DNA from 2 places in the Enterococcus sp. AAFC-DPL-5182 genome. Region 2 is predicted to be linked to the other one. Evidence: predicted binding sites of a transcription regulator. Region 2 holds the regulator's gene; the other holds the start of a gene.

Region 1 (12,187 bases), 930 kb from region 2:
AACAACCTGTTGTTCAACAACCAACAGTCGATCATGCACCTACTGAAGCGCAATTGGATCAAAATATCAAGGTTGTAAAAAATGAACCAACAGAAACGTTCATTCGCCGAATTGGTGAAAAAGCGCGTGCTGTTGGGCAAAAAAATGATTTATATGCTTCTGTTATGATTGCCCAAGCCATTTTAGAAACAGGTTCTGGCAACAGTGATTTAAGCCAACAACCTTATCATAATCTCTTTGGAATCAAAGGGGAGTATAAAGGTGAAAAAGTCGTCTTCTCTACACAAGAAGATGACGGCTCTGGTAGCTGGTATACAATCGATGCTGCTTTCAAGAAATATCCTGGATACAAAGAATCATTTGAGGATTATGCTAAGCTAATGAAAGAAGGCATTGATTCAAATAAAACAATTTATTCAGGTACATGGAAGTCAAATGCCGTAAGCTATCGCGAAGCAACAAAATCGTTAACAGGTGTTTATGCAACAGATACTAGCTATGATCAAAAACTGAATGCTTTTATCGAAGAATATGACTTGACGGAATATGACAAAGAAAAACCATCTACTTCAACCAGTGGAATCATTGTTACAGACAGCCATCCAGATAGTGATTTTAAAGAATACACAGGTGAGAGCTATTCAGGTTCAGAAGCTTATGCTGCAGGAAACTGTACACAATATGTCTATAACCGTATCGTCCAATTAGACGGCTATGTTGAAACGACAATGGGTAACGGAATGGACTGGGGTTCAACAGGTAAAGCCAACGGCTATGAGGTTACTAACAAACCTAAAGCAGGAACGGCCGTTAGTTTCCAACCAACTGTTGCAGGAGCTGATGGGACATATGGACATGTAGCGTTTGTAGAACATGTGTATGATGATGGTTCTATTCTAATCTCAGAAATGAATGTTGCTGGATTAGGTGTGGTTTCATTTAGAGTGATTGATAAAGACACAGCAAATACTTTAGCTTACGTGACACCAAAATAAAAAAAATAAGTTAATGATGATGTCGAGTTGAAATACTCAGCATTATCATTAACTTTTTTGTTTGTCCCAGATGCCAATTTACTTTTTCTTAACTATTCTATAGAAAACCTAAATGATTTAGGCACAGTTTCTTCAAAACTTCGGGTTATTATGTGTATATACCCAATAACAAACCCAAACAAAACACTTTTTCATTTTTACTCCTCAAGTAAAAAAGAACTCCTTGCCACCGCCTACCCAGCGGTGGTTATTTTTTGTTTACAGTTAATACTTGACTAGCGCCAAAATTCATATAAATCAGCCATTTTTTCAGAAATTATTTGTTTTAATTTAGAAAGTTCTTCCTGCTGTAACTCTTTTTTTTGAATGAATAAAACAGACATCGAGTTTAGTTGTAGCACAATAAAATCATTCGTTTCAATACATCGGATGAATACAGACCATTCATAAGTGGAAACAGATAATGGGGTTCTTACTTCAACAGCCTCATCTGTAATAATAAAGTCCTTTTTGATGAAAAAAGATTTATTTGAGGGGTCTTTTAAACTTTTTTTGAGTCTGAAATCAATTTCTTTATAATAGATAATCAGCAATTCTACGCCTATCAACAAAAAAAGTAATGAACTATAAAAAAATATCGGACAATAATGCAGTATGTCAGCTAAGCTGATGGACATAAATTTGAATGTATCTTGTTGGAAGAATTTCCAGATTAAATAAATAGAATTGATAGACAGGAAAAAACTAATAATAGATAAACTTACAAGTAAATATCTTCGATGTTTGTATTTCTTTTTCATATACATTCTATTGAACTCTAACCAACTATTTTCAGTCAAGGTTTGTGTTAATTTTAATTCCATTTTATCATCTCCTTTTATGGATTATAACGTTTGCTCTGTTGAAAAGAAAGAGGATTTCTTGATAGTCAAAAGTAAAATTAGCGGTGAGTATCTCAACGATGTTGAAAAAAAGTGCTGACCGTAATTTTTACGGTCAGCACTTTTAATTATTTTTTCCACTCAGCAACTTCTTTTGAATGACTATCGATCCAATTTCTAGCCGCTTGTGTAGGATCTGTTCCATTGTTGATTTCTAACATAACAGATTCCATATCTTCTTTTGTCCAATGGAAATTTTTCAAGATATTGTAGGCTTCAGGGTTTTCTTTTTCTAAGCCTTTTCTAGCCATTGTATGAATAGATTCTTCTTTACCCATCGTGCCTTTTGGATCTTCTAAATATTTAAGATCATATTTCGCAAACATCCAATGAGGAGACCAACCAGTGATCACGATCTCTTCTTTGTTTTTGATAGCTTGCCCAAGTGCGACAGTCATGGCACCGGAAGAAGAGGTTTCAACTGACCAATCTGATAAGTTATTATAAGCCTTTTGTGTTTTCTCAGCTGCAGCCACAACGCCTGCACCAGGTTCGATCCCAGTGATTTTTTTACCTGCTTGATCTTTCAACTCTTCAATTGAATTGACATCCATATATTGTGGAACAACGATGCCAAGTTTGGCACCTTTTAGGTTTTCACCTAAATCATCTACTTTGTCTTTGTATTGTTTGTATTGCTCACCGTGCGTTCCAGGAAGCCATGCGGCAACCATTGCATCAGTTTCGCCTTTTGAGATTGATTCCCACATAATAGCATTATCTAATGGTGTTAGTGAGACATTGTAGCCAATATCTTTTAATACTTCGCCGACCACATGAGTTGAGGCAACTTCTGTATCCCATTCTACATAAGAAAGCGAAATGTTTTTCTCTTCGTTTTTAGCAGAAGAGAAAAGAGTAGAGCCGCCAATCAACGCGATAATTGCCACAGCAGCAATCACGATCCCGCCAATTTTTTGATTTTTTGATAGTTTAGATTTTGTTGGAGCTGTTTTTTTCTTGTTTAAATTCTGAGTAAAACGATCGATGATGATCGCTAGAATCACTAAAGCAACACCATTAACGAAACCATTTCCGACTTGGGCACGTTGTAAGGCAGAAAGAACGCCGCGGCCAAGACCAGGAGCTCCGATCATGGATGCGATAACCACCATAGAAAGTGCTAGCATAGTCGTTTGATTGACACCAGCCATAATCGTGTTTTTAGCTAAAGGTAACTCAAGTTTGAATAATTTTTGCCAACCTGTACTACCAAATGAATCTGACGCTTCAACAAGTTCTTTTGGAACTTGACGAATGCCGAGGTTGGTAAAACGAACGGTTGGTGGTAAAGCAAAGATCACTGAGGCAAATACCCCAGGAACCATGCCGATTCCGAAAAATGCAACGGCAGGAATCAAATAAACAAAACCTGGCATCGTCTGCATGAAATCTAAAATAGGTGTGATAATGCTTTGGGCTTTGTTACTTTTTGCCATTAAAATTCCAAGAGGTACACCAATAACGATCGATACCACACTAGAAAGTAAGACTAAAGTCACGGTACTCATCAAATCTGTCCATAAATTTTGGTTATAAATGAAAAGTAATCCGATCAGTGTAAATAAACTTAAACCAATTTTCTTATTTGAAATAAAAAATGCAATGGCTGTTAAAATAATAATAAATAGTAGGGGAGGAATCGCAACTAATAGCGAAGTGATTCCGTCCATTAGACTTTGACCCGTTGATTGGAAGAAACTGAAAACACCAGAAAATGTATTCGTCATCCATTCTGTGATCGTTTCGACCCAACTTGCTACAGGTAATTGATAATTATTCATTGATGTTCACCTCTGTTTCTGCTAATGCTTCAAGAACACTGCCTCGAATTACAACACCAAGCAATTTATTGTTGTCAGTTACAGCAACTGGCGTAGGTGAATCATAGATAATCGGGAAGATATCATTGACTAACATATCTTTGTCGATAGAAGTGATATCTGTATCCACATAATCCGTTAAAGGCTTACCAGCTTTACGAGCTTCTAATGCGCGTTCAGCTCTAACGACTCCTTTTAGTTGACGTTTTTTATCTACAGCTAAAAGCATACTAACTTCTTCTTGACGCATACGAGTTAAGGCAACCGTTGGACCATCAATTTCAATATTCGTTGTTAATGCTGGAACCATGATATTTTGAGCGGTTAGGACTTTAGAACGATCAACATCCTCAACGAATGTACGAACGTAATCATTGGCAGGATTCGTTAAAATTTCTTCACCAGTACCGATTTGCATGATTTGCCCATCTTTCATTAAAGCGATGCGATCGCCAATGCGTAAGGCTTCATTTAAATCATGGGTAATAAAGATGATCGTCTTTTTCACGTTTTCTTGTAAATCAACTAACTCATCTTGCATTTCCCGACGAATCAACGGATCAAGAGCAGAAAAGGCTTCGTCCATCAATAAGATTTCTGGGTCATTTGCCAAGGCTCTAGCTAAACCAACACGTTGTTGCATTCCACCAGACAATTGATTAGGAAACTGATCTTTAAAAGCCAACAAACTTGAGTTTTCTAACGCTTGTTCTGCTTTTGCAGTCCGTTCTTCTTTAGGAACACCACGAACTTCTAAACCATACTCTGTATTTTCTAAGATCGTGCGATGTGGGAAGAGGCCAAAATTTTGAAAGACCATGCTCATCTTATTCCGACGAACTTCTCTAAGACCTTCTTTATCCAATTTTGAAATGTCTTGATTATCAATAAAAATATTTCCAGAAGTTGGTTCGATCAAACGATTCAATAGACGAATCAAAGTTGATTTACCACTACCAGAAAGTCCCATGATCACGAAGATTTCTCCTTCTTCTACTTCGAAATTGACATCGTAAACACCGACTGTAGCACCGGTTTTTTTCAAGATCTCAGTTTTATCTTTGTTTTCCTTGATCATTTCCAGTGCTTGCTTTGATTTTTTACCGAATATTTTTGTTAAATGCGAAACTTTTACTTTGGGCAAAACAAAATTCCTCCTTATTTTAAAAGCTGAACGAGCTCGTTCAGTCTCGACAGGAAAATAGGAAAATCAGAGGGTGGCGTTTTTTCGCCACAACCTTATTTTATCTTTTTCCCGAGAGACTAGCTCGTGAAGCTAGATAACACTAAAAGCATAACAGGCTCGTCCAACTCCGACTGAAAAATAGGAAAATCAGAGGGTGGCGCTTTTCGCCACAATCGGATTTTATCTTTTTTCAGTCGGAGTTAGCCTGCGAAGCTAGACAACATACGCTAACAACGTTCCGCTTTGCTACACCTTGTATTTTTCAACATCAATTCACTTTATTCATTGTGTTTCAAAGCAAAAGCATAATAGGCTCGTTCAGTCGAAGTTATCCTACAAAACTAAATAGCTACAAACGCTCTTTTTATCAGCTACAGTGCTAAAACTTATTCACATGTAAAGAAAATCATTTTCTTTTCTGTAAAAAAAGTGACCATTCTAGGTTAACATCGTGTAGTCACTTTGTCAAATTAGGGGCATAGGAATGAGAGAATAGAAAAGAAGAACAGTCAAACATATTCGTTCGATTGTTCTTCTTGTATTATGAATTCGGATAGAAAAAATTTTGGACCCGTTGCAATGTGGATTCATGACCAACAAAATAAATCGTATCGCCAGCAGTTAATTTTGCATAGGGACCAGGAGAGACAAGCAATTCATCGCCGTGTTTGATTGCAATCAAAGTAGCAGAAGTGCTTTGCCATAAATTTAACTCACTGATCGTCATTTCAAGATGAGCGGCATCGTTTGTTAATGTAAAAGTGACTGGATTTAACGGATTGAATGAGTCAAAACGTTTGGTCTGATCAACAAGCTTATCTAAAATTTCTGAGAAATGGCTCAACTCTTCTTTTTGTTTTTTTACACTATCGATCAGATCGTCTTTTAGGTCGTGGATCGATTGAACATCTTGGTATTGTTCAACGAAGAGTTTGGCTTTTTCCATTGAATGAACATAAAATCCGCTGCCGTGTTTCGCCTGAACGATTTCAAGATCAACTAACACACTGATTGCTTTGCGGGCTGTTTCAGGAGAAACACTATATTTATTAGCTAGAGTAGAACGAGCATGGATCTTATCGCCAACTGGGAATGTTTGATCAGCAATTTTAGCGGCGACATCTACAGCAATCTGCTGATACTTTGGTTTCGTCACATTCATACGTTTTGAAGTCATGTTTGACCGCCTTTCATCAGTTATTTATCTTCTAATTCTTCAAGTTCTAAACTAAGATTTTCCCAGTCAGATAGTAATTGTTCTTGTTGTGTTCTTTGCGATTCTAGCTCTTCATTTAATGACATCAATTTTACGTGATCATCAACAAGTGCTGGATCGGTCATTGATTGTTCTAATTGGGCGATCGTTGTGTCTAAAGTTGCTAAGTTTTCTTCGATTTGTGTAATTTTTCGATTTAGATTACGGAGTATTTTTTGTTGTTCTTTATTTTGATAAAACTCATTTTTAGGTTTTACAGTTTCGGCTTGTTTAATAGTGGATTGTTCAGCCAATAGTGCAGCGAGTTCTTCTTCTTCTTTTTTCTTTTCCAAGTAGTAATCGTAATCGCCTAAATACAATTTACTGCCAGTTTCGGAAAGTTCAATGACTTTCGTTGCAATTCGATTGATGAAATAACGGTCATGTGAAACAAATAATAGCGTTCCTTCATAATCGATCAAAGCATTTTCTAAGACTTCTTTATTATCGATATCTAAATGGTTGGTCGGCTCATCTAAAATTAAGAAGTTTTCTTTGTCCATCGATAATTTTGCCAAAGCGACACGGGCTTTTTCACCACCACTTAAGAGAGGGATCGTTTTTTCCACATCGTTTCCACTAAATAAGAAGCTACCTAAAACATTGCGAATGTCTTTTTCAGGAGTCGTGGGGTGTTCATCCCAAAGCTCAGCTAAAACAGTCTTCGTTCCATGAAGGTTCGCTTGTTCTTGGTCATAGTAGCCGATTTGAACATTCGTACCTAGTGTTGCGCTCCCTTTAATGAAAGGAATACTTCCGATAATCGATTTTAGTAGGGTTGATTTACCGATTCCATTCGGTCCAACAAGGGCAATGGCTTCTTGTCTACGAACATCTAAAGATACAGGTTCAGATAAAATACGAGCATCGTATCCGATAGCAGCATCTTCTACTTGTAAAACAACATTTCCAGAAGTTTTTTCGATAGCAAATAGGAAATTCGCAGATTTTTCATCCCCTTGAGGACGATCTAAACGTTCCATTTTTTCCAGTGTTTTTCTACGACTTTGAGCACGCTTTGTGGTTGATGCTCTAACTAAATTTCGGGCAACAAAATCTTCCAGCTTGTTGATCTCAGTCTGTTGTTTTTCATACGCTTTCCACTCACTGGTTAATTGTTCTGCTTTTAATTCTAGGTATTTAGAGTAGTTTCCTTTGTAATAACGCATTTTATGACGACTGATTTCATAGACTTCAGTAACAACTTTATCTAAAAAGTAGCGGTCATGTGAGACAATTAAAAGGGCACCAGAATAGCTAGGTAAGTAATTTTCCAGCCATGAAAGAGTGTCAATATCTAAATGGTTCGTTGGCTCATCGAGAATTAAAATATCCGGTTTTTGCAGCAACATGCGAGCTAAAGCTAAACGGGTTTTTTGACCACCAGATAATGTGCTGATATGTTTAGAATAAAATTCTTCTTGAAATCCAAATCCGTGCAAGACAGAACGGATCTCATTTTCATAACCGTAGCCATTTTTTTCTGAAAATTCGTGTTGCAATCGATCATATTCTTTCATGACCGATTCATAATTTGTCGCATCTGGCAACAGTTCACTAATGATCAATTCTAGTTCACGCATTCGTTTTTCCATTGTGATCACGTCAACAAAGGCTTCAAGCATTTCATCCCAAACTGTTTTATCAGAATCAAGTCCAGTATCTTGAGCTAAGTACCCTAGACTTGCCGTTTTATTTTTAGCAATCGTACCAGCATCAGGTGCATCAATACCAGCGATTATTTTTAAAAGAGTAGATTTACCAGCGCCGTTGCGGCCGACTAATGCGATCCGGCTATTTGTGCTGATCTCCATTTGTATGTTTTCAAACAAAGTATCAGCGCCGAAATAACGGGCGATTTGGTTTGCTTGGAGTAAAATCATGGGGCATCCTCATTTCTATTTCAATGCCTTTAGTGTAGCATAAATTGGTTGGAAAAAGCACCTATCCTACAGTAAGAGCACAAATTTTTCTAGGACAATTCAAGAAAGTTTGAAAAATATTTCTTTTCCTGAGCTGTTAGATTGCTTTTTATCTAGAACAACTGATATTATGAGAGGTGGATATTTGTCTATATTTAGAGTATTGGAGGTACGATTGTGAAAGACCAAATTATTCCAAAAGCAACGGCACGACGCCTTCCCCTATATTATCGTTATTTGAGAATCTTGCATGATGCAGGAAAAAATAAAGTGTCATCTACTGAGCTCAGTGATGCAGTGCAAGTAGATAGCGCGACGATTCGACGAGATTTTTCTTATTTTGGCGAATTAGGTAAACGTGGTTACGGATATGATGTAGAGAATCTAATGAACTTCTTTGCAAAAACATTGAATGATGATGAGCTTACGAATGTAGCTTTGATTGGTGTGGGTAACTTAGGAAGTGCCTTATTGAAATATAAATTCCATCAAAGCAACAGTATTCGAGTGAGTTGCGCATTTGATGTTAACGACGACATTGTTGGTAGAATTGTCGACGGGATTCCGGTTTATCCAATGAGTGATATGATGGAACAAATTCGGGTACAGCAAATCGAAGTAGCGATTTTGACTTTGCCAGCTAGAAAAGCGCAAGAAGTTGTGAGTCAGCTAGCGGATGCAGGAGTGAAAGGGATTTTGAACTTTACCGCTGCTCGTTTAGTTGCACCACCTGATGTGTTGATTCAAAATGTAGATTTGACGAATGAATTACAAACGTTGATTTACTTCTTACACCATGACAGTGAATTAATCGACACGGATGTTGAAGAAGAAAAAGAATAGTTTGAAAAACCTGAGATTTCACCTTTTATTAAAAGTGCGATCTCAGGTTTTTTTTCTGTTCGTACTATTGTTTATTTAGGTAGTTCTATATTTCCATAGTGTAAAACAAGCTGAGCGATCACAACCAGCGTATTCATTCCGCAATGGGCAATGATCGACGTCCAGATTTTTCCAGTTATTTTATAAAGATAGGCAAAAAAGAAACCCATGAAAAAATAAACAAAGAAATGGCCATCTTGATGGATAACAGAAAATAAGGAAGAGCTAATGATTGCTGCAATCCAAAAGCCAGTATATTTTTCTGTCAAACCAATCAAAGAACGGCGGAAAACAAATTCTTCCATAATAGGGCCACCGATAGTTGTTGCTAAAATGAACAGAGGATTAGTCAGAATAATTGCAATAATATTTTGAGTGTTTTCTGAACTAGGTTTAGCCCCAGTGATTGCTGTTTCGATACTAAAGACAACTGCTTGAATGATCATAGCGATTAAAATACCGCTGAAACCTAGTAATGCAGTGAAGACTGGAGAAGTTAGTTTGGCTTCTTGTTCAACGATTGTCGTAGCAGAACTTCTATTTTTGAAATAAAGCCAGATCATCAAGCTCGCACCAAAAATATAAGTGAAGGTTGTACCTCCGATTATGATATCTGGTGAAAATGGTCTGAAAATAAATGGAGAAAAAAACACAAGTCCATACAGTAAAATCGTTGCAATACTCAAGTTCTTCATAGACATATTTCTTGGCATATAAAAACAAAACTCCTTTCGAAAGTTACAGAATACAAAAAGTATACCATAGCTAACCACTGTTTTAGCAGATGATTATTTCTTATGATTATTTCGATACCCTAGTAGTAGAAAGATAAATACGAAGAAAAAGGCCGCTTCCCATAAAGTAGTTGTCCAGTCAAAACGTCGGTTTACCCCAAAGAAGAAATTACCAACATTCGCAATAATTAAATAAAGTCCAGTTATCGTTAAAGCTCCAGTGATCCGTTGTTTCATTTCAATCGCCTCTCTTTCTGTTTTTATTTTACCACGAAATGAAGAATAGCGAAGAAATTGAGCTATTTAAGTTCAATGGGACGAAATATACTGATTTTTTTAACTTGTCAAAAACTGGGAGTTACTCAAAAATGATGAAAGAATTATTTTATAAAATTAGTCAAAAGACTTGCAAAACGAAAGGGAAATGAGTATTATAAATAGTGTGAGTTAGCACTCGGTTATGAAGAGTGCTAATAAAGGAAAATATTTTTTATGGAGGGATTTATTGTGTTAAAACCATTAAGCGATCGCGTCGTTATTGAAGTCGCGAAAGAAGAAGAAAAAACAGTAGGAGGCATCGTCTTAGCATCTGCTGCTCAGGAAAAGCCTCAAACAGGAAAAGTTATCGCAGTAGGTGAAGGCCGTGTATTAGAAAACGGTACAAAAGTTCCTGCCGATGTTAAAGAAGGCGACACAGTAATGTTTGAAAAATATTCAGGAACAGAAGTGAAATATGAAGGAAACGACTATCTGATCGTTTCAGGCAAAGACATCATTGCAATCGTCGAATAATTATTGTTTAACGTAATCAAGCATTTTAAATAGAAAAAATAAAATTTTGAGGTGAAGGAATTATGGCAAAAGAAATTAAATTTGCAGAAGATGCACGTGCAGCAATGCTTCGTGGAGTAGATATTTTAGCGGATACAGTAAAAGTAACATTAGGTCCTAAAGGTCGTAACGTTGTTTTAGAAAAATCTTTTGGTTCACCATTGATCACAAATGATGGTGTAACGATTGCTAAAGAGATCGAATTAGAAGATCACTTTGAAAATATGGGCGCGAAATTAGTTTCTGAAGTTGCTTCAAAAACAAATGATATCGCAGGTGATGGTACAACAACTGCGACAGTCTTGACACAAGCAATCGTTCGTGAAGGATTGAAAAACGTTACCGCTGGTGCTAATCCATTAGGAATTCGCCGTGGGATCGAATTAGCTACAAAAGCTGCTGTTGAAGAATTACACAATATTTCAACTGTTGTTGATTCTAAAGAAGCAATTGCTCAAGTTGCAGCTGTTTCTTCTGGTTCTGACCGTGTTGGACAATTGATTGCTGATGCAATGGAAAAAGTCGGCAATGATGGTGTCATCACAATCGAAGAATCAAAAGGTATCGAAACAGAACTTGATGTAGTTGAAGGAATGCAATTTGACCGCGGTTATTTATCACAATACATGGTGACAGATAATGATAAGATGGAAGCGGCGTTAGAAAATCCATATATCTTGATCACGGATAAAAAAATCTCAAACATCCAAGATATCTTGCCTTTATTAGAACAAATTTTACAACAAAGCCGTCCACTATTGATCATTGCGGATGATGTTGATGGAGAAGCCTTACCAACATTAGTATTGAACAAAATTCGTGGAACATTTAACGTAGTAGCAGTTAAAGCACCAGGCTTTGGTGATCGTCGTAAAGCAATGCTTGAAGATATCGCTATTTTAACTGGCGGTACTGTGATCACTGACGATTTAGGACTTGAATTAAAAGATACGACAATCGAAAACCTTGGGAATGCAAGCAAAGTTGTTGTAGATAAAGACAATACAACCATCGTTGAAGGCGCAGGAGAAAAAGCTGCGATCGATGCTCGTGTTCAATTGATCAAAAACCAAATTGCAGAAACAACATCTGATTTTGACCGTGAAAAACTACAGGAACGTTTAGCAAAATTAGCTGGCGGAGTTGCCGTTGTCAAAGTTGGAGCTGCAACTGAAACAGAATTAAAAGAATTAAAACTACGTATTGAAGATGCATTAAACGCAACTCGTGCAGCTGTTGAAGAAGGAATGGTTTCTGGTGGCGGTACTGCACTAGTGAATGTTATCGGCAAAGTCACTGCTTTAGAAGCAGAAGGCGATGTTGCAACTGGTGTGAAAATCGTTGTTCGTGCTTTAGAAGAACCAATCCGTCAAATTGCTGAAAACGCTGGATACGAAGGCTCAGTAATCGTAGATAAATTAAAAAATATCGAGTTAGGTATCGGCTTTAATGCGGCTAATGGCGAATGGGTAAACATGGTGGAAGCAGGAATCGTTGACCCAACAAAAGTTACTCGTTCAGCATTACAAAATGCGGCATCGGTTGCTGCATTGTTATTGACAACAGAAGCAGTCGTTGCAGATAAACCAGAACCAGCAGGTGCTGCAATGCCTCCAAT
Region 2 (12,187 bases):
CCCAGCAGGTTTCATGGAAGAAATTGAGTTCAAAACGAATCAAATTGCGATTGATCTCACTCCATGGACTAGCAATCATACCTTACAGCCATTTTTAGAAGTGATCAAATCTGGTATGGATCAACAACGCTTATTACGTTTTCACTATGAGGACAATAAAGGACGGCAAACAACGCGAATCATCGAGCCTTATCGACTTGTTTTAAAAGAAATAAGTTGGTATTTACAGGCTTATTGCACAGAGAAATTAGATTTTCGTACGTTTAAAATTTCAAGAATGAATGATTTAGAATTATTACCGACAACTTTTACTCCTCGAGAATTTCAACCTCAACCCTTAGGAAAAGAACCGTTTTACGGTAAAGACTTTACGACCATAACGCTTAAAGTAACGCATAAGGTCAAAGAACAACTAATCGATAAATTTGGACAGCTGAACTTTTTTTCTACTGATTCAGATTTATACATGGTTAAGTTTCCATTCATGGAAGATGAATTTGGCTACAACTTACTTTTAGGATTTGGAAATCAGTGCGAATGCCTTGACCCACCACACGTTAGAGCTGAATTAAAAAATCGCATCGAAGAGTTACTCGAACTTTATCAATAATCAGGCTAAAAAAAGCTTCTCACGCTGTACCACTTGAGTACAGGTTGAGAAGCCTTCCTATTTTTATTTCTTTTTCTTGCCGCCAAAAGCGTCTTTCATTTTATCAAAGAAGCCTTCTTCTTGCTGTTCACTTACGGTTTGTCCGCCAGCTTTAGCAAATGTGCGTAATGCTTCTTTTTGTTCATCATTCAAGTTTTTAGGTGTAATGATTTTGACCTTCACATGCTGGTCACCATTAGAGCCACCTCGCAAGCGCGGTGCACCTTTACCTCTTAGACGGAAGTTTGTTTCTGTTTGAGTGCCTGCTGGAATTTTTAACTTCACATCCCCATGAACAGTCGGTACTTTGACTTCATCACCAAGTGCTGCTTGAACAAAACTTAGTGGTAAATCGTAATAAATTTCTGAACCATCACGATCAAAAATATTACTATCCTCTACACTGAATACAACGTACAAATCACCATATGGTCCGCCGTTCATTCCGGCTTCTCCTTGATTTGCCAAACGCATTTGTTGTCCATCTTCTACTCCAGCTGGAACATTGACTTTGACTTTATGCGCTTTTTTCTCATGTCCAGTTCCATGACATGTTGGACAAGGTTCTTTGATTTCTTTACCCGTTCCACGACATACATCACAAGTTTGACGGCTCATCACACGTCCAAGTGGCGTTTGACGTTCAACATTGATTGAACCTGATCCATGACACTTGTGACAAGTTTCTGGATGTGTACCTGGCTTAGCACCGTTCCCACCACATGTACTACAGTTATCTTCACGGTTGTATTTGATTTCTTTCTCTACACCAAAAATGGCTTCCTCAAACTTAAGGTTGACTGTATATTGCAGATCAGCCCCTTGTCTTGGCGCTGTTGGATCTACACTACGAGAACCGCCGCCAAAGAATGAATCGAAAATATCCTCAAAGCCGCCAAAACCGCTACTTGAAAATCCACCGCCGCCAAAGCCGCCGAAACCACCTGCTCCGCCGTAATTTGGATCAGTGCCTGCATGACCATATTGATCATAAGCCGCTTTTTTCTGAGGATCACTCAACACTTCATAGGCTTCAGAAACTTCTTTAAATTTATCTTCTGCATCTGCTTCTTTATTGATATCTGGGTGATATTGCTTGGAAAGCTTTCGGTAAGCTTTTTTTATTTCATCATCTGAAGCACCTTTGGCAAGGCCAAGCACTTCATAATAATCTCTTTTCGTAGCCATTAGTTCCCCTCCAACTATTATTCCATTTATTCTAAAATAGGATCGACGCCAACTTATTTGTATAAAAACATCGTTGTAATCATACCACAAATCACGCAAAAGCAAAATAGCTTCCCTTCATTTGCCAGTATTTATCTACAAATAAAGATAGGCAAAGACCAAAGCGATGACTTTGGTCTTTGCCAGCTTGTTAACGATTATTTATCGTCGCCTTCTACTTCTTCAAAGTCAGCATCTACAACATCATCTGCTCCACCTTGTGCAGCTTCAGGATTTTCTTGCGCTTGTTGTTGCGCTGCTTGTTCATAAAGTTTTACTGTTAAGTTTTGAACGATTTCGTTTAATGAATCACGTTTTTCTTTCATTTGTTCGATATCATTCGCTTCAACAGCTGCTTTTAACTCATCACGAGCATCTTCTGCTTTTTTCACTTCATCAGCGTCTACTTTGCCTTCTAATTCTTTCAATGTTTTATCAACAGTGAACAACAAAGCATCAACATCGTTACGTAGATCAACTTCTTCTTTACGTGCTTTATCTGCTTCAGCATTTGATTCAGCATCTTTCACCATACGTTCGATTTCATCATCTGATAAACCTGAAGAAGATTTGATTGTGATTGTTTGCTCTTTTTGTGTTCCTAAATCTTTCGCACGTACGTTTACGATACCATTTTTATCGATATCAAAACTTACTTCGATTTGAGGCACACCACGAGGAGCTGCTGGAATATCTGTTAATTGGAAACGACCTAATGTTTTGTTATCTGCTGACATTGGGCGTTCACCTTGTAATACATGGATATCTACGGCTGGTTGGTTATCAGCGGCAGTTGAGAATACTTGTGATTTACTTGTTGGGATCGTTGTATTACGATCGATCAATTTAGTAAATACGCCACCCATTGTTTCAATACCTAATGATAATGGTGTTACGTCTAATAATACAACGTCTTTAACATCACCTGTGATAACGCCACCTTGGATCGCAGCACCCATTGCTACTACTTCATCCGGGTTCACTGATTTATTAGGCTCTTTGTTTGTTTCTTTACGAACAGCTTCTACTACAGCTGGGATACGTGTAGATCCACCAACTAAGATTACTTCGTCGATTTCAGAAGGGTTCAAGCCAGCATCTTTCAATGCTTGACGTACAGGTGTTTTTGTACGTTCTACTAAGTCACTTGTTAATTCATCAAATTTAGCACGAGTTAAGTTCATTTCTAAGTGCAATGGACCAGCGTCTCCTGCTGTGATAAACGGTAAGCTAATTTGAGTTGATGTAACACCTGATAAATCTTTTTTCGCTTTTTCAGCAGCATCTTTCAAACGTTGAACAGCCATTTTATCTTTAGATAAATCAACACCGTTTTCTTTTTTGAATTCTGCTACCATGTAGTCGATGATTTTATTATCAAAGTCATCTCCACCTAGTTCGTTATCACCGGCAGTTGATAATACGTCGAACACACCATCACCTAATTCAAGGATTGATACGTCAAATGTACCACCACCAAGGTCAAATACTAAGACTTTTTCGTCTTTATCTGTTTTATCTAAACCGTAAGCTAATGCCGCAGCTGTTGGTTCGTTAACAATACGTTCTACTTCTAAACCAGCGATTTTACCAGCGTCTTTTGTTGCTTGACGTTGCGCATCGTTGAAGTAAGCTGGAACTGTAATAACAGCTTTATCCACTTTTTCACCTAAATATTCTTCTGCAAAGCCTTTTAAGTATTGTAAAATCATCGCAGAAATTTCTTGAGGTGTGTAAGATTTGCCATCAGCTTCAACTTTGTAGCCAGCTTCGCCCATATGACGTTTGATTGATGCAATTGTATGTGGGTTTGTCACTGCTTGACGTTTTGCCACTTCACCAACTTGGATTTCGCCATTTTTAAATGATACTACTGAAGGTGTTGTACGGTTACCTTCTGGGTTTGCAATGATTTTTGCTTCTCCGCCTTCTAATACTGCAACTGCTGAGTTTGTAGTTCCTAAGTCAATACCAATAATTTTACTCATAATTAATGATCTCCTATCTTCTATTTTAATTTTTTCAATTTATATTATGCAAACATTCCTTGTTATTGTGCAACAACAACCATGCTTGCTCGTAAAACGCGGTCATGTAATTTATATCCTTTTTGTAGGACTTCAACGATTGTATCTGCAGGTGTTTCATCACTTGCTGGAATCGTTTGAACTGCTTGATGTAAATTAGGATCGAATACTTCACCCATTGTTGGAATTTCTTCAATACCCTCTTCTTTCAGTGCAGCTTGTACACTTTCAAGAACCATCGAAATACCTTTTTTCAAGCTTGCGCCTTGCTCATCATCGACTTCGATTGCCATCGCACGTTCTAAATTATCAAGCGAAGGCAATAATTTTTTACCTAAGTCTTGCGATCGGTAACGAACAAGCAATTCACGTTCATTTTTAAAACGGTTGCTCATATTGGCAATTTCAGCTCGAGCTCTTAGGAATTTATCTTCCATTTCTGATAGTTCAGCTTGAGCATTTTCTAATTCTGTCATTTCAGCTTCTACTTCTGAAACTCCTGAATCATCGATAGCTTCCATGCGTTCTTCCTGTAATTCTTCATTTGTTTCCTCTTTATTACTCACTCTGGCAACTTCCCTTCTCATTTCCGTAGAATTAATAGAATTCTATATTTAAACTTTTAGCTTATTCATCAAGAAAACGATAATAAGCACCAAGCTTTGTAGCTAGTTCATGGCGAAAAACATCCACTAAACCAAACATTTTTGAATACGGCATACTAGTCGGACCTAATAAAGCAATCGTTCCTTTACCGTGACCGGATACTTCATACGTTGCAGTGATCATACTCATATTATCCAGCAGATCGTTGCCTATTTCCGAACCGATCCGAATCGCTATTTGAGTATCTGTCTTTTCATCTGTCGTCAACAAATGTGTAAGTGCATCTGTATTTTGCATAAAAGAATAGACAGATTTTAATTGATCGATATCTTGTTTCATCCCGAAATCTAAAACATTCATGCGCCCGCTGACAAATACTTTTTCTTCAAAAGCATGACCTAACATTGCATCGAATAAATTCATCATCCCTTCAGGCGTTTGAAAATAACGATGTAAAATCATCGGAATTTCCGTCCTTAATCGATGATAAACAGTCAATAGCGGTTGTCCTACAAGTTTATCATTGATGATTTGGGTCATCTTCTCTAGATCTTGGCTAGATACAGATGACGGAATCGCAAAGACCTGACTTTCCACATTGCCTTTATCTGTAACGATCACAGCAATAATCTGGCGATCATTTAAAGGAACGATACGAAAACCTGTCAATTTCCGTTCTTTCACTTCTGGTCCTAACGAAAATGCTGTATAGCTAGTCAAATCTGAAAGGATCTCAGCCGATTGTTCAATGATATCATTGATTTCATGAAATTCTTTGCCAAAAGAACGACGAATCGTTTCTAACTCATCACGTTCAACTTCAGCCGGCCTTAGTAAATGATCCACGTAATAACGATAACCATCCATTGAAGGAATTCTACCAGACGAAGAATGTGTCTTTAATAATAATCCATGTTCTTCTAAAGCTTTCATATCATTACGAATCGTTGCAGAACTTGATTTAATTCCTTCTTCCATCAATTTCTTTGATCCTACAGGAGTTCCTGTATTTGTGTATCCCTGGATGATAAGTCGCAAAATATTCTTTTGTCTTTCCGTTATCATAGTTACCACCCTTCATTAGCACTCATGGCATCTAAGTGCTAATACAATTATTAATATATCAACATCTTGTATAATTGTCAAGAGAAAAACACACTTTTTTAGCACTCTTTATCATCGAGTGCTAAACGATGATAAAAAAAAAGCACTAGAGGGTTTTTATTCAAAAACAGCTCTGTACTTTTTCTTTTTTATTCTTTGTCGATTAGAAACTCTTCGAAAACATCATTTCCAACAAATAAGCCTTTTTCGGAAAGTTGAATAGACGTATCATCTTCCAATAATAACCCCTTTTCAATCAATTTAGGGATCTTTTCTTTATAAACTTGCTCTAACGTAACACCAAATTTTTCTTTAAATTGCGCTTTAGAGACACCATCTTTTTTGCGCAATCCTAAGAAAAGTTGCTCTTCCATCTGATTATTCAATGTTAGTATCTCTTTTTCAACAGTTGGTAACTGATCATCACGTAAAGGTTTTAGGTAATGCTGAATTGGTCCGTGATTTCGATAGCGAGTATGTCCTAAATAGCCACTTGCTCCAGCGCCAAACCCATAATAGTGTTCATTATCCCAGTAAATCAAATTATGCTGACTTTCTTTGCCTTTTAATGCGAAGTTACTCACTTCATACTGATGTCTGCCGCCTTTTTCCATTGCGATGATCGTTTCTTCAAACATTTGGGCTTCAACTTCTTGATCTGGTAACTGTAGGCGCCCTTGACGAACCCAATTCATAAACATTGTTTTATTTTCTAAAATTAGTGAGTACAATGAATAGTGAGGTAAATCAAGTTCGATCGCACGTTTCAACGTATCCCGGAATCCTTCAAGTGTTTGTCCAGGCAAAGCATAGATCAAATCGATACTTACATTTGAAAAATTTTCTTTTTCCAAAAATTTCATCGTTTCGTACACATCTTCAGCTGTATGTTTTCTTCCAATTTTCTTCAACAATTGATTATCAAAAGTTTGTACGCCCATAGACAAGCGGTTCACACCATATTCTTTCATTACATGTAATTTTTCCTGTGTTAAATCTCCAGGGTTAGCTTCCACTGTAAATTCATTTTTAGGATCAAAAGGGAGTAAGTTTCGTACACCTTCTAATAAAACTGCTAATTGATTCGCCGATAACGATGTAGGTGTTCCCCCTCCAATGTAAATTGTTTTGGTATCATTGCTTGGATAGTGCTCTTTCGTTAATCGGATTTCTTTTAAAAGACTTTGAATATATTCATCTACAGGTTGTCCTTCTAAAAAAACTTTATTGAAGTCACAGTAGTAACAGATATGTTCGCAAAACGGAATATGTATATATGCTGAGGTGCTATTAGAATTGTTTTTCAATTTATTTCTTCCTCCACTTTAGAGTGTCTTGCTATTTTACATCATATAGAAGACGTCTCTTATCTTACCACACTCAATGATAAAATGTTTTAATTTGCTTCATAATTTCCCGCTTTTTCATTCTTCCGCTCCCCTTTTAAAAGTAATGACACTATACAATAAAGACAGACACTTTGATATCTCCCGCGAAATCAAAGTGTCTGATATTTGATAGAATAGCCCAGTTAAAACTCTGTATTTTCTGACTAGAGTAATTCTTGATATTTTCTTATATATATTTTCTTGATCACTGTTACTAAGAGTAAATACGCAATGATTGTTGGAATCAAGTAAAAAAAGTAATTTCCTGGAAGTGGTGCAAAACCAATACTTGCTCCTAAATTCGTAAACGGCAAAATTGTTCCAATTAAAATTCCAACTGAAGTGACGAGCGTCAAGATGCCTGAAGCTCTACTTTGAAGGAATGGTATTTTTGGCGTTCTCAATATATGAAGTACCAACATTTGTGACCATAAAGACTCAATAAACCAACCTGCATGGAAAATAGCGATAAATAAGAGTTTCTGATCGGCTGCTAATGAGAAAAATCCACCGCCTAAGATAGTTGGACAAATAATAAAATACATAAATAGATAAGTAACGATATCAAAAACAGAACTTGTCGGTCCAAACCATTTCATGAATGAACCAATTGATTTGGCTTCCCACTTCTTAGGCTTTTCGACATACTCTTTATCCACGTTATCCCACGGAACCGACATGCAAGATGTATCGTAAATCAAATTCAAAAATAGTGATTGAATCGGCGCAACTGGTAAAAATGGTAAAAAAATACTCGCAGGAATAACAGAAAATACATTCCCGAAATTTGAACTTGCTGTCATTTTGATATACTTCATTGTATTACTAAAGACTTTGCGTCCAGAAATAATCCCCTGTTCTAAAACCATTAAGTCTTTTTGCAGCAAAATCACATCAGCCGATTCTTTTGCAATATCAACTGCCGTATCTACAGAAATTCCAACATCAGAGACTTTCATAGCTCCTGCGTCATTGATTCCATCCCCCATGAAGCCAACTGTTTGTTCATTTTTCTTCAACGCTTTAACAATTTTTGTTTTTTGATCAGGTGTTACTTTTGTAAAAATAGTATATTTATTGACCATCTGTTCTAGTTCTGATTCAGATAATTTAGAAATTGCTGAACCATCGATCATTTTTTCAGTCCCCAGACCAACTTCTTTACAAACTGAACGTGTTACTAATTCATTATCACCTGTTAGAATTTTTACAGAAACTCCGTTACTTTTTAATGCTTGAATAGCAGCAGCAGCCGTTTCTTTAGGAGGATCTAGAAAAGCGAGATACCCTTGTAAAATCAGTTCCTGTTCATCTGCAACAGAATAGTCATCTAATTGATTGTTGACTTTTTTATCTGCGATCGCTAAGACTCTCAGACCATCTTCATTTAATTCCTTCACTGTTTTCAATACTTGTTTTTTTATTTTTGGTGTGATCGGAACAACATCTCCAGCCTGATTGATATGAGAGCATGCTTGTAGCATTTCTTCAACTGCTCCTTTAGTAATCAAAAAGCTTTGATTCGATCTTCTATTTTTAATAACAACACTCATTCTTCTACGATTAAAGTCGAAAGGAATTTCATCAATTTTAAAATAATCTTCTTCATCGATAGATAACTCTTTCGATGATGCTTCAATAATTGCCTTATCGATTAAATTACGCAGACCAGTTTGGAAATAACTATTTAAAAAAGCAGAACGCAATACTTCCCGATCTTCTTGGCATGAGGTATTGTAATGATATTCTAAAATGACCTTGTCTTGTGTCAGGGTGCCAGTTTTATCCGTACATAAAATATCCATGGCACCAAAATTTTGAATCGCGTTGACGTTTTTCATGATCGTTCCTTCTTTTGCCATATCCCTAGAACCTTTGACCAAATTAGTCGTAACGATCATTGGCAGCATTTCTGGTGTAAGCCCTACAGCCGTTGCAATAGCAAACATTAAGGCTTCACCCCAATCGCCTTTTGTGATTCCGTTGATCAAAAATACTGCTGGCGTAATCACCATCATAAAACGAATCAATAACCATGTCGTTTTGTTTACACCTAATTCAAAGCTTGTTTTTTTCTCATCATCTGCAACATCTTGTGCAATTTTTCCAAAGAGTGTATTATCCCCAACCCGAACAGCTACACCAACACCACTGCCGCTAACGACATTGCTGCCTAAAAACAATAAATTATCAAAATCTGTTTGGTTATTATTATTTGTAGAAGTAACATTTTTGACTTTTTTTTCAACTGGAAAACTTTCTCCTGTCATCGCTGATTGTGAAACGAATAAGTCCTTCGCATGAATCAACCGCAAATCTGCAGGAATCATGTCTCCTGCTGCAAGATTAACTAAGTCACCACAAACAACTTCGTCCACAGGTATTTCCATTTCTTTATTTTCTCTGGTAACAGTCGCTGTGATCTGAATCATATTTTGTAATTTACTGACTGCATTACTTGATTTCACTGATTGAACTAAAGTCATAGTGCCGCTTAACAAAACCATGACCACCATAATCAAAACCCCAGTAATGTCTTTCTCACTTGGTTCAGCATACACATATTCAGTAAAAAACGAGATAGTTGCTAGTATCATCAATACAACAGTAAATGGTGTGACATAGGATTTTATCACAGTATAAATAAAGGACTTTTTTTTATTATCTGTAATTTTATTTATACCGAATTTTTCTTTTGAGTGTTGAACTTCTCGGGCTTTCAAGCCATCCCACGAAGAGGAAAAGCTTTCTAAAACTTTATCGATAGATAAATTCGCTATCTTTTGATAAGCTTTTTCATGGATCATGTTCTTCATTTCTTTTTGCATCTAGATTATCCTCTTTTCTTTTAGTTGATCTCTGGCTTATCGAACTATCTTCTGGCACCGTCACCACATCCTTTCCACACAAAAAAGCGCACTGAAAACTCAGCCCGCTTTGCCGTGAGTCTCCATAATCGTTGAGTTTTGGCACTATACAACGTAAAAAGCCCAAGCTTTTAGCTACCTTAAGAAAAGCCTTAATTCGACAGTTCCTGTTCTACCCATTGGCGTCTCTCGACATTTTTGGGCAGTAGCCTGTGTTTGTATAGGAGCCTCGCCTAACAAGAAGAATTACACTGTTATTCTAATGAATTATGCCTTACATTTATAGACAAAAAAAACGATACCTGTATAACTTTTTTTGAATGTAATTTTTTCGCCATCTTCCTTTTTAAATCATTTATAAAAAAGAATACTTCTATGACAAAAAAGAAATAGTTTATTCAGTTCATTTTATTTACTATATTTGTATAAACGAATCTCCCAAGTTCGTTTATGTAACATCCATACTCCTTTTTACAAAGTAAGCTCTGATGGATCCCACTTCGGCTTTCCCCCGTAGTGGGATTTATATTTCCAAAGTTCATTGTTCAAATTTCATAAAAAAGAATAGCACTATAAATAAAACAGAATGGCTCTATTGGCCAAAGAAAATTATACTAAACTAAGAAACAACCTATTCACTAATTGTTCACTATTCCCTATCAGTAAGCTAATACTGATAAAAGTCCTTTTAATTGGTCGGCTATTACCAATTAAAAGGGCTCTTTTCCTTTATAGAAAACAGTCATTATTTCAAAATAAAAAAATACTATTAATTTTTTGTATATTTTTTGAAAAAAATGACTATTTCATCTCAAATTATTTTATCTTGAAGAGAACCAGCATTTATTTTCAACAGAGTAAAGGAGATGAGCAAATGAAATTAAAACAATTAGACTATTTTTTAGCATTATGCAAAAACAAAAGCTTTACAAAAACATCAGAGGAATTAGGTATTTCTCAGCCTTATTTAAGCACACATATTCGAGAATTAGAGCAGGAGCTAAACGCCCAACTGATAACGAGAGATTACGGCAATAACACCTTAACGCCTGAGGGTCTTGTTTTAAAAAAAAGAGGGGAGAAAATTTTTCAAGAATTTGAAATGGCTGTCACAGAAATCAATTTACTTGTCCATACTGGAGAAACAGCAACCATCAAAATCGGAACAAATTTAGCTGACACTGACTATTTGATTGCAAAAATGCTAACAGACTTTCACCGAAAATATCCATTAGCCTCTATTGATTATGGCTATTACGACAACCTTGAAATAGCTCTGGAAAATAAAGAAATCGATATAGCAGTCGGTATTCTATCAGAAGAGAATTCTAAAATAGCAAGTAGTTTGATTTTTTCAGAATCTTACGTTGTTTTCATTAGCAAAAAAAATCAACTATCTTATCTAAACGAATTGTCAGTAGAGCATTTACTGCAAACCCCTTTAATAAATTATTCAAAACAAATCTATGAAAAGAACATAATTAAAACTTGGATAGAAATAAACCATCCTGAACTTAAAGATAATCAATGTTACGAACTACCTTCAACAATCTCAATATTGAATTTAGTCGATCAAGACTTTGGCGTGGCATTTCTTCCTTACTCATTGGCAGATTCCATTCCGAATTATTTAAGTATTACATCAGTCGAGATCATTGATGGACCTTTCAGAAATATTTCTATTGGTTATCATTCAGACCTACCTCTCTCAAAAGCACATAAAGATCTAATCGAACAACTTCAATTTATTTTTTAACAACAAATTGAAAGGAGAAAAGAACATGGAATTAACCCATTTAAACTACTTTTTAACACTCTGCGAACAAAAACAATTCACTAGAGCCAGCAATCATCTCGGCATTTCACAAGCCGCATTAAGTAAGCAAATAAAAAATCTTGAAGATGAAATCGGGGCAGCGCTATTTTTTAGAGCTAAAGAAGAATGTCAACTCACCCCCGCTGGAAAAATACTAGAAAGTCATTGTTGGCGTATCAAACAAGAAATGTTCTATATTTGCGATGAGATCAATGACCTCTCCTTTTCAAAAGAATCTGCATTAACTACGATTAATGTTTCTCTTTTTTTAAACGATCTAGAATTCAAATTAAATGAGACTCTTTCAGCATTGTTTCAAGAATATAAATATTTGAGAATCAATACAATTATTTCAGATAATATCTTTCACTCACTCGAAACATTAGAATCGGATATTGGAATTGGCCCTTCCATAAAAAATGTACCTGATACGATAAATAAAATAGATATTTATTCAAATGAATACAAAATCATCATGCGAAAAGGCCACCCAGTTTTCGACC

What was found. Region 2 encodes HrcA, which represses chaperone genes, less so after heat shock. Its sites were predicted from a motif close to TTAGCACTCNNNNNNNNNGAGTGCTAA; they were not measured.
Region 1: a site for HrcA is predicted at 10,186-10,212, ahead of groES (co-chaperone GroES). Genes of this name have one in related genera too.

What each region holds. Positions count from the first base shown of each region.
Region 1 covers NZ_CM177101.1:1,360,704-1,372,890, forward strand. Annotated here, with positions in the region: gene AC4BB7_RS06280 (glucosaminidase domain-containing protein) at 1-995, shown strand, start outside; gene AC4BB7_RS06285 (YcxB family protein) at 1,271-1,858, opposite strand; gene AC4BB7_RS06290 (ABC transporter permease/substrate binding protein) at 2,005-3,720, opposite strand; gene AC4BB7_RS06295 (quaternary amine ABC transporter ATP-binding protein) at 3,713-4,903, opposite strand; gene AC4BB7_RS06300 (GntR family transcriptional regulator) at 5,487-6,122, opposite strand; gene AC4BB7_RS06305 (ABC-F family ATP-binding cassette domain-containing protein) at 6,143-8,083, opposite strand; gene AC4BB7_RS06310 (redox-sensing transcriptional repressor Rex) at 8,300-8,965, shown strand; gene AC4BB7_RS06315 (CPBP family intramembrane glutamic endopeptidase) at 9,037-9,705, opposite strand; gene AC4BB7_RS06320 (hypothetical protein) at 9,793-9,975, opposite strand; gene groES (co-chaperone GroES) at 10,246-10,530, shown strand; gene groL (chaperonin GroEL) at 10,593-12,187, shown strand, end outside.
Region 2 covers NZ_CM177101.1:2,295,570-2,307,756, forward strand. Annotated here, with positions in the region: gene AC4BB7_RS10720 (helix-turn-helix transcriptional regulator) at 1-610, shown strand, start outside; gene dnaJ (molecular chaperone DnaJ) at 674-1,837, opposite strand; gene dnaK (molecular chaperone DnaK) at 2,035-3,864, opposite strand; gene grpE (nucleotide exchange factor GrpE) at 3,927-4,469, opposite strand; gene hrcA (heat-inducible transcriptional repressor HrcA) at 4,531-5,574, opposite strand; gene hemW (radical SAM family heme chaperone HemW) at 5,763-6,920, opposite strand; gene mgtA (magnesium-translocating P-type ATPase) at 7,166-9,829, opposite strand; M-box (ykoK) riboswitch at 9,946-10,116, opposite strand; gene AC4BB7_RS10755 (LysR family transcriptional regulator) at 10,743-11,624, shown strand; gene AC4BB7_RS10760 (LysR family transcriptional regulator) at 11,650-12,187, shown strand, end outside.